3 regions of the Komagataeibacter europaeus genome follow, and region 1 is predicted to be linked to each of the others. Evidence: riboswitches for the same ligand, from Rfam matches in the RefSeq annotation. Region 1 holds a riboswitch; each other region holds the start of a gene.

What was found. A riboswitch is a leader RNA that binds a small molecule or an ion and turns the genes downstream of it on or off. The one in region 1 is predicted to bind cobalamin.
Region 2: it holds a riboswitch for cobalamin, as region 1 does, so the genes downstream of both, S101446_RS12320 (DUF1636 domain-containing protein) here and S101446_RS02810 (TonB-dependent receptor plug domain-containing protein) in region 1, are expected to answer to the same signal.
Region 3: it holds a riboswitch for cobalamin, as region 1 does, so the genes downstream of both, S101446_RS10590 (carbohydrate porin) here and S101446_RS02810 (TonB-dependent receptor plug domain-containing protein) in region 1, are expected to answer to the same signal.

The regions. Positions count from the first base shown of each region.
Region 1 covers NZ_CP021467.1:647,845-651,081, forward strand. The annotation lists gene S101446_RS02805 (neutral/alkaline non-lysosomal ceramidase N-terminal domain-containing protein) at 1-906, shown strand, start outside; cobalamin riboswitch at 964-1,182, shown strand; gene S101446_RS02810 (TonB-dependent receptor plug domain-containing protein) at 1,302-3,237, shown strand, end outside.
Region 2 covers NZ_CP021467.1:2,662,854-2,666,090, forward strand. The annotation lists gene cobN (cobaltochelatase subunit CobN) at 1-429, opposite strand, end outside; gene cobW (cobalamin biosynthesis protein CobW) at 462-1,514, opposite strand; gene S101446_RS12320 (DUF1636 domain-containing protein) at 1,520-1,918, opposite strand; cobalamin riboswitch at 2,077-2,321, opposite strand; gene S101446_RS12325 (histidine phosphatase family protein) at 2,376-2,906, opposite strand; gene S101446_RS12330 (CbtB domain-containing protein) at 3,076-3,237, shown strand, end outside.
Region 3 covers NZ_CP021467.1:2,298,825-2,302,061, forward strand. The annotation lists gene S101446_RS10580 (23S rRNA (adenine(2030)-N(6))-methyltransferase RlmJ) at 1-98, shown strand, start outside; gene S101446_RS10585 (ribokinase) at 218-1,171, shown strand; cobalamin riboswitch at 1,192-1,416, shown strand; gene S101446_RS10590 (carbohydrate porin) at 1,563-3,200, shown strand.

The DNA of each region.
Region 1 (3,237 bases):
CGCGCCCTTGCGTCCCTGCAGCCCGCGCGCCTGGGTGCCGGGCAGGGAACAAGCCGGGTCAGCGTGAACCGTGACGTGCGGACCCCGTATGGCTGGTGGCTGGGCGCGGATGACGCGGGGGATACGGACCCGACCGTAAGCGTGCTGCGCATTGACCGGCTGGACGGCAGGCCGCTGGCGATCATGACGAATTTTGCCGTGCAGTCCTCGGTCATGGACGGATCGGTCACCAGCACGGGCGGCAGGCTTGTGACGGCCGACCTCGCCGGTGCGGCCATGCGGCATGTCGAGGCACGGTACGGCCCCGACGCCACCGCCCTGTTCATGGTGGGGGCGGCGGGCGATCAGGCCCCCTATCTTCAGGCCAGCCGTCCCGTCGTCAATGCGGATGGCAGGGCGGCCCGGATTGACATCCATGAAGCCGGGTTCGCGATTGTCGACCTGCTGGGCGCGCGCCTTGGCACGCAGATTGTCGATGTGGCGGAACGGATCAGGGCCGTCGATGCACCGACACTCGACATCCGGCGGGAAAGCATACAGGTGGCGTCACAGGCGTTCTCGCCCCGCACGGACCGCGCCACGGGGCCGGTCACGACATTTTCCTATGATGCGGGGCCGCCGGTTGCGCTGCCCGTGGTGCTGGTCCGGATCGGTGACCTTGCGCTGGTGGGCGTGCAGCCGGAACTGGCCGCGGGCCTTGGCGTCCGGATCCGCGCGCATTCGCCCTTTGCGCATACCATGGTGGCCACGATGGTTGATGGCGGGGCCAAATACATGCCCGATGCGCGCAGCTATGACCGCCATACCTACGAAGCGCGCAGCTCCCCCTTTGCCAGGGGGGCGGGGGAAGCCGCCTGTGCCCGGATCGTGGCATTGCTGAAGCAGGCCCTGCCTGCCGCCCGGTAACGGCCGCCAGCGGGCATGGGGCGTAAGGCAGCCCGGGTTGACAGGACCGCCCCGCACGATCAGAACCGTGCCGACGGTTTCCCCCTGCGGGGGGATGAAAAGGGAACGGGGTGCGGATTGCGATCCAATGCCCCGGCTGTCCCCGCAACTGTAAGCGGTATGTCCTTGCATTGCCGGATGTCATGGTCCGGGCCACTGGAAACTGCGGTTTTTCGGGAAGGTCGTGCAGGATGCCACGCCGTGAGCCAGGAGACCTGCCGTCATAGTGGTTGCGACCGGGAACTGTCTGGCGGGGTGTCCTGACGGTGTGGCGCCACGGATTTCCCTACGGACCGGAAACCGTGTGGTGGCACGCTCTCGTGGCAACGATGATGTGACCGCGAGACCTGAACCCGATGATCCTTTTCCGTAATCTGCTGATTGCCTCCACCACATTGATGACAATGGGGGCGGCGGTGGCGCGCGCTGATGCCCCTGCCGGGCAGGGCGCGCCACAAAAGCAGCCCGGCCGCGCGCATGTGGTCAGGGATCAGAAACCGAAAGCTGCCGTTCCACCGGGCGATGCGGGCCTGCCCGAACTGATCAGCGTCAGCGCCGCCCGCAGGCCCACGGCAGCCGATGACATCGGCACCAGCATGACCATCATCACCGAACGGCAGATCCAGACCCAGCAGCGGCGCAGCCTGACGGACATCCTTGCGCGCCAGCCGGGGCTGAACGTGGTGCAGACGGGCGGGCCAGGTGGCACGTCGTCCATTTTCATGCGGGGCAATAACGCCAACGAGGTCAAGGTCCGCCTTGATGGCATGGACATCAATGACGGCAGTTCCACCAGCGGCCTGTTTGATGCCGGGGCGTTCGTGACCGACGGCATGGGCCGGATCGAGATCCTGCGTGGCCCGCAGAGCGGTCTGTACGGCGCGGACGCCATGGCCGGTGTCATCGACATCACCACCGCACGCGGACAGGGTCGCTTCAGGCCGTTTGTCCGGATCGAAGGCGGTGGCTACGGCACGTTCAACCAGACATTCGGCGCGCGCGGCAGCCGGGGACGGTTTCATTACAATGTGGAATTTTCCCATTACCGCATGGACGGGTTCCATAATATTCCGTCCTATATCGAACAATATTATGGCGCCAGCCAGCAGCAGAGGCATGAAGGCAACCGCGATGACAACCGTGGCGTCAACACCCGGCTGGGTTATGACGTCACCCGCAGTTTCGACCTGGGGCTTACGGCGCGGCTGATACAGGACAACAACCATTCCTATTCGGTGTATGACCTGCAGAGCGAAAATCTGTACGGTGACAGAGGCGTGCGGGAACAGACCACCCGGAACGAGGCTATCGTGCGCGGGACGGCGCATCTGGTATCCTTCCACGGCCTGTTCGATCAGGTGCTCGGCCTTGGCTACATGACCAACCGCAACCGCTGGACGGAGACGGGCACAAGCTACGGCAGCCCGGTCAATCCCGATCCCGATTATTACCGGTCGAGCCGACTGAAGGTGGACTGGCACGGCACGTTCAATTTCAGGCAGTATGGCCAGTTGCTGATCGGGGCCGAGCATTTCCACGACACGTTCAATACCAGCCATACGGCGTCCAGCATGTGGGATAGCGGATACGATACCTCCGCCAGCATGGATACGACCGCGGGCTACGGGCAGTATCAGGGGAACTGGAACCATATTCTGTACGGCGCAGCCAATATCCGTTACGACGCCAATTCACGCTACGGCAACCATGTGACATGGCGCGTGGCACCCGCGATCCATGTGCCGGGCACCGGCACCATCATCAAGGCCAGCGCCGGTTCCGGCTTCCATGGACCGTCATTGTACCAGCTGTTCGCAAGCCAGGTGGGCGCCGGATATTCGGAAAAGGGCAATCCCAACCTGAAGGCGGAGCAACTGATCGGCTATGACGCGGGTGTTGAGCAGAAACTGCTGCATGACCGTCTGAATTTCGGCGCAACTTGGTATGACAACCGGGTCAGGAACCTGATCCAGTCCTCGCTGTCGATTGATTCGTCATATGACTACAACTACTCCTACGCCAATGTGGCGAAGGCGCGAATGTATGGTGTGGAAGCCTTCGTGAACTGGAAGGCGCTGCGTACCCTGGAATTCAACCTCAGCTACACCTGGACCCATGCGCGCGATGAAACGAACCACGACGAACTGCAGCAGCGTCCGCAGCACAAATTCAATTTCAACACGACATGGACCCCCATCCGCGACCTGACATTTTCGGGCAACATCCTGTACACCAGCGGCTGGCGCGACCTGCCGGTCATCGGTAGCGAGACATGCAGCACATGCGCAAAAG
Region 2 (3,237 bases), 1.4 Mb from region 1:
GCGCAGCAGCGCGTCAAGGCGGGTGCGCATGGCTTCCGGCACGATGGACAGCGCGGCAAGGCGCGGGTCGTCACGCCCGTCCCCCGCCACGAAGGCCAGCGGGATCCCGGCCTGCTGGCAGGCACGCGACAGTTCTTCCGCGCCATAGCGCCAGTATTCCACGCCGCCGAGCAGCCGGACCACCACGCAGCGCGACCCCATGATCGTGTCGGCCACGTACAGGTCGATGGACATGGGATGCAGCAGGCGCGACAGCGTGGCCGTGCGCAGGGTCGCAGCCGGCGCGCCCTGCGCCGCGTGGGCCGCGTTCAGGCACAGCAGGTCACTGTCCGAAAAGGACAGGAACACGATATCCGCCGGGGCATGTCCTAGGTCTTCCGCCTGTTCGCCGTCTTCCAGCGTGCGGACCTCACGCGCAAGCAGGTGCATGGTGGCTGCCCGTTTCCCTCAGTCGCCCGCCGCTAGGCCTGCGCCAGCGTGGCAGTGATGGCGGACTGGTCCATGCCCTTCTGGCCAATGACCACAAGGCTACCCGTGCGCGGCGCGTCAGGGGGCAGGGCGCGGTCGAACTGATGGCGGAACCGGCTGCCGACCCCCTGCACCGCAAGGCGCATCGCCTTGCCGCGTACCGTGGCGTAGCCCTTCATGCGCAGGATGTCGTGCTGTCCGGCCAGTGTTTTCAGGCGGGCGATGAAGCCCTCCACACTGTCCTGTTCAGGGATGGGGGCGACGAAGCTTTCAAAATCATCATGCTCGTGCTCGCCGCCTTCGGCGTCGTGGTGGGACGGGCGGGCTTCAAGGTCGTCTTCCGCCGCTGCGTCAAGGCCCAGCAGGATGGCGGGGTCCACCTGTCCGTCGGTCGCGCGCACCACCTTGACCACGCGCGGGATCTCGGCGCGGATGGACGCTTCCACCGCATCGGCCTGCGCCGGGGTCATGAGGTCGGTCTTGTTCAGCACCACCAGATCGGCGGACAGCAACTGGTCCTCGTACACTTCCGCCAGTGGGTTGTCGTGGTCCAGCGACGGGTCGGCGGCCTGCTGGCGGGCGACTTCGTCGGGGTCATCGGCAAAGCGGCCGGCGGCGACGGCGGGACCGTCCACGACCGTGACCACGCCGTCCACCGTCATGCGGGTGCGGATGGTGGGCCAGCCAAATGCCTTGAGCAGCGGCTTGGGCAGCGCCAGCCCCGATGTCTCGATCACGATATGGTCGGGTGGTGCCTCACGGTCCAGCAGGGCTTCCATCGTGGGCAGGAAGTCATCGGCCACCGTGCAGCACAGGCAGCCATTGGTCAGTTCCACGATATCCTCGTCACGGCACCCTTCCACGCCGCAGGCGCGCAGCGTGTCGCCATCAATGCCCAGCGTGCCGAATTCATTGACCACGATGGCGATGCGCCGACCTTTCGCATTGGCCAGCACGTGGCGCAGCAGCGTGGTCTTGCCCGCCCCCAGGAAGCCGGTGATGACAGTGACGGGTACCCTGGCGCGGGCCGTGGCGGATGGGGTCATGGCGATCAGGCTCCTGAAAAAAGGGATGCGGGGAAACGGCCGCGCACCATGTCCGACAGGCTGGCGGGGCGGCGGGATGGCATGACGGTGCCGCTGCGGGATGCGCCGTAGGCGGCGACATAGGTCATGAGGTCCGCTGCCTTTTCAGGGCCAAGTCTGGCCAGCAGCCAGCCCCATTTGCCCGGCATGGCCACAACGGCGGTGCAGCCGTCATTGCACGCGGCAAGGCAGTTGACTTCATGCACCACGACCTGCGGGTTGCCTGATGCCAGCGCCTGCATGGCATCAAACAGCTGGCGTCCGGGCGGGTTGTCGGAAGCGGGCAGGCCACGGCGGCAGGTCACGCAGACATGCAGGTGAACGGGACCGGCTTCCGAGGGTGCGGGTAGTGGGGGAGTGCTCATGACGGTGCGTGCCCTTTCGCGGCGTTGCTGCGCGCGGGCAGCGGTGGGCGGGGTGCGCGGTCAATGGCTTTGCGCGCTGCGCATGGGCAGGGCGGGCGCCTGTCGCGTGCCGGGCACCCCGCCGGCCATGCGATCGAATTCGGTCCTGTTATGTCCGCCTGCGGGCGGACATGATGGCAGGTCTCCTGGCTTGTGGCGGAGGGTGCTGGGGTCAGCACCCTCGATCCCGGCGGCCTTCCCGGTCCCGATCATGGGAACCAGTGGCGCATGTCGGCCCGCAGGACGCGGACCGGGCCGGGAGACAGCCACCTACAGTTGCGGGGGCAGCGACGGAATTGCCGGTATGGCGCACCGTCTTCCCTATTCTCCCCCACAAGGGGGAACCATCAGCGGCGGATTTAGACGATCGATCCCCGCACTGTCAAAGAAACCCGGCATGCGGGCGCATGTCATGCGGTCATGGCAGCGGTGCGCCACTGACAGCCACGCGCCATGCTGCATGACGGGTCAGGCATGTACGGGTCAGGGGCGCGATATCCAGTCGCGACAGCATGGCGGCCGTTCCGCCAAGGGCGGCGACCATGATCGCCCGGACAACCGTGGCGTCGGCCACCACCGTAACCCGTGCGGGCGTGGGGGACAGGGTTTCAAGCCAGCGCGCCACGCGGTGCAGGTGTGCGGTCCGGCTTTCCCCGCCCGGCGGGGCGAAACCGGCATCGGCGATCCAGCGCGCAAGGTCGGCGGGGGACAGGTCTTTCAACGACTGTCCGGCCCATGTTCCCATGCCGGGCGCGCGCAGGGCGGGTTCGGGCATGGCGTGGCGCGCGCCGAAGGCCGGCATGGTGGGGGGGAACAGGACCTGCCCGGCATCCACGACATGCCGGGCAAGGCTGGCGGGCAGGGGGCATGTTTCGCCATGCATCGGGAAAACGCCACGGCGCACGCAGTCGGGGGCAGGCAGCGCGAGACAGGTCAGGGTCTGGTTCATGCCCTGCTGCCCTGCGTGTGGGGGAGACGTGGGGTCTGCAAGGGAATGATTGACCTTCCGTGTCAATTTTGAAAACATGGACCCAGATCCGGTTATGGGAAGGACGGCCCGATATGGTGTGTCCCCTGCATGCTGCTCCGGGTCGCACGTGATCCATGGAGTTACCAGTATGAGCCAAGATACATCCGTTCTGTCCAGCGCCGCTGTCGCCGCACCGCAGGTTTCCATCCCGGTCCGCGACCTGCTGCCGTGGGGTGTGTTCGGGCTCGTCCTGGCGTCGCTGCTGATCTATTTCGTGGGTGCCGAGCAGGGTGCGACCTCCCTCATTTCC
Region 3 (3,237 bases), 1.7 Mb from region 1:
GGTTTGAACAGACCGCGCGCGCCATCCTGACCACGTTGTGCCCGCATCTGGGGGATGATGGGACACAGGCGAACGTGGAATGGATTGTACCTGAATAACCAAAAACTTCTGATAAGCGGAAGGGCATGGCACAGGCAGGCTGCGTACCTGTATGGTTACGGACTGAAGTGGTAAAATGACCCTTGCGTGTTCATTTCCACTGTTCAGGATTTCATCAGTGCCGACGCCACAGCCCCATATTGCCGTCATTGGCAGCACCAATATCGATTTTGTCGTGCATGTCGCGCGTTTTGCACAGCCGGGTGAAACGCTGCATGTCCATTCCTCCACCACCGGGCTGGGGGGCAAGGGGGCCAATCAGGCGATTGCGGTGGCAAGGCTGGGGCAGGAGGTGGCGCTTGCGGGCTGGACGGGTCGTGACATGCTGGCAGACATGGCGCGCACCACGCTGGAACAGGCCAGGGTCAATACACGCTGGCTTATGGAAGACCCGGCGGCAGGCACCGGCCGGGCCTTCATCACCATCGACCATGCGGGCGAAAACCAGATCCTTGTCGATGGCGGGGCAAACATGCGCCACGGGGCGGAAGCCGCGTCCCGGCTCGCCCCTGCCCTGGATCAGGCCATACTGGTTATGATGCAGATGGAAATGCCCCCCGCACTGGTGCTGGAAATGGCCCGGCAGGCCCGTGCGCGCGCCATTCCCGTCATGCTGGACCCCGCACCGGTCCCGGCAGGCGGCCTGCCGGAAGACCTGTACGCGCTGACGGACATCCTGACCCCCAACGAACGCGAGACCCGTGACCTGACGGGTATCGAACCCACCGATGAAACAACCGCCCTGCAGGCGGCCCGCATCCTGCACGCACGCGGCGTACGCACGGCCATCATCAAGCTGGGGCATCGCGGCGTGGCGTATTCCGCACCGGATGGACAGGGGTTCGTCCCGCCCTTCCATGTCCGGGCTGTTGACACGGTGGCGGCGGGGGACTGTTTCAATGCAGGGCTGGCCTGCGCACTGGCGCGCGGGGCGGCGATTGGGGAAGCCGTGCGCTTCGCCGCCGCCTGTGGCGCGCTGGCCACCACCCGTCCCGGCGCCGCACAGGCCGCACCGGACGGGAAGGAAGTCGCAGCCCTGCTGGACCGGCAACCCCCGGCTGATCTTGCCTAATGGACTGTAAACGCTATAGTCCGGGTCACAAGTCAACGGTCCCGTGCAAACGGGTGAAAAAGGGAATGTCGTAAACCCCGGCTGGATGCCATATCCGGGGGTGCAGTCGGCAGCTGTACCCGCAACTGTAAACGCAGAGTACTTCATCTGGCGCCGCCACACGGCACCCACTGGCCCCGGCCGGGAAGGGAGATGGAATGCAGTGACCCGTAAGCCAGGAGACCTGCCGTTGTCCTTGACAATATCGCCGGGCGGGCCGACCGGAGATGGACACGAGACATGTACAAGACCACCTGACATCCCGTCCCCCGCGCCAGCAGTGGCCCGTTACGTTGGGCCGCTTTTTCCAGCCCCTCATGGCTGGCCCCATCCTGACGGGATGTTTTTTTGCATGAAATTCCTCTTCGCCCGCGCGGCACGCCATGGCCGCACGCGTGCCCTTCTCTTCTCCTGCGGCCTGATCGGCATTACAGAAGCCGGCGCCCATGCGCAGGCCCAGACACAGATCGCGCAAGACCGTGCCCGACTGGGCAATTCCACCCCGCTGATCCAGCAGATCGACCCCGCCACGGTGCGTGATTCGGAGCGCGCGCAGGCCGATACGGAAGAAAAGGCCGCGGTCGCGGCAGGGGGCGAGGACAGGCTGGACACCAGCGGCAACCTGCTGGGCAACATGTGGGGCGCGCGGCCGTGGCTTTACAAACACGGCATCACCTTCGACATACAGGAAGTCGATGAGGTCTGGGGCAACGGCACCGGCGGCACGCCCAGCACCAATGGCGACGGGCAGGGTTCGGGCACCGGCCCCGCCTATGACGGCGTCACCATGCCGACGCTGACCATCGATACCGAAAAGCTGTTCGGACTGAAAGGCGGCCTGTTCAACGTCAGCGCGCTGCAGACGCGCGGGCGCTCGATCTCGCAGGATCACCTGAACAACTTCAACCCCATAAGCGGGTTCGAGGCCGACCGCTCCACCCGCCTGTTCGAACTGTGGTACCAGCAGTCCTTCCTCAAGGGAAAGCTGGACGTGAAGATCGGCCAGCAGGACCTTGATACCGAATTCCTGGTCAGTGATTACGCGTCTTTGTACCTGAACGCCAATTTCGGCTGGCCCATGGCCCCTTCGGTCAACCTGTATGGTGGCGGACCGTCATGGCCGCTGTCCTCGCCCGCCATCCGCATCCGCTACCGCCCCAGCGAGAAATTCACCTTCATGTTCGCCGCCGCCGACGACAACCCGCCCGGCAACCGCTACAACTCCCTGCCCATCCAGCAGGCCACCGGGTCCGGCAGCGGCTTCAGTTCCGATCCCACCAGCCAGACCTATGACGGCGCCAACGGCACGAACTTCAACATGGGCAACGGCGCGCTGCTGATCACCGAACTGCAGTACGCGCTCAACCCGCAGCCGGCCGACATGTCCAACGTGACCAAAAATCCCGGCCTGCCGGGGGTGTACAAGCTGGGTGGATACTACGATACCGCGAAATTCGCCGACTACCGCTACAACCAGCGCGGCGGTTCACTGGGGGCGGCCACGCTGAACGCCAGCGCCACGCAGGCCGACCTGACCCCGCGATGGGACCGGGGCAACTGGATGGTCTATGGCATCATCGACCAGATGATCTGGCGGCCCTCGCTGACATCCCCCCGCTCGCTGGGTGCATTCGTGCGCGCCACGGGCAACGGGGGCGACCGCAACATGATCAGCTTCGCCATCGACGCGGGGCTGAACCTGAAGGCCCCGTTCAGGGGACGTGACAACGACACGATCGGGCTGGGCTGGGGCATCGGCCGCGCCAGTTCGGGGCAGCGCCAGTTCGACCGCGACAGCCATTCGCTGGTGCAGGGCAATGAAAACCACCTTGAACTGACCTATCAGGCGCAGGTCACGCCATGGCTGGTCATGCAGCCCGACTTCCAGTACGTCTGGCACCCCGCCGGCGGCGGTGCCGACCCGTCCTTCCCATACCGCCGCACCGGCGACGAGGCGATCTTCGGCCTGCACAGCAATATTACATTCTGATGGACGCATATATTCCGGCCCGTAAGGATCCCCATGC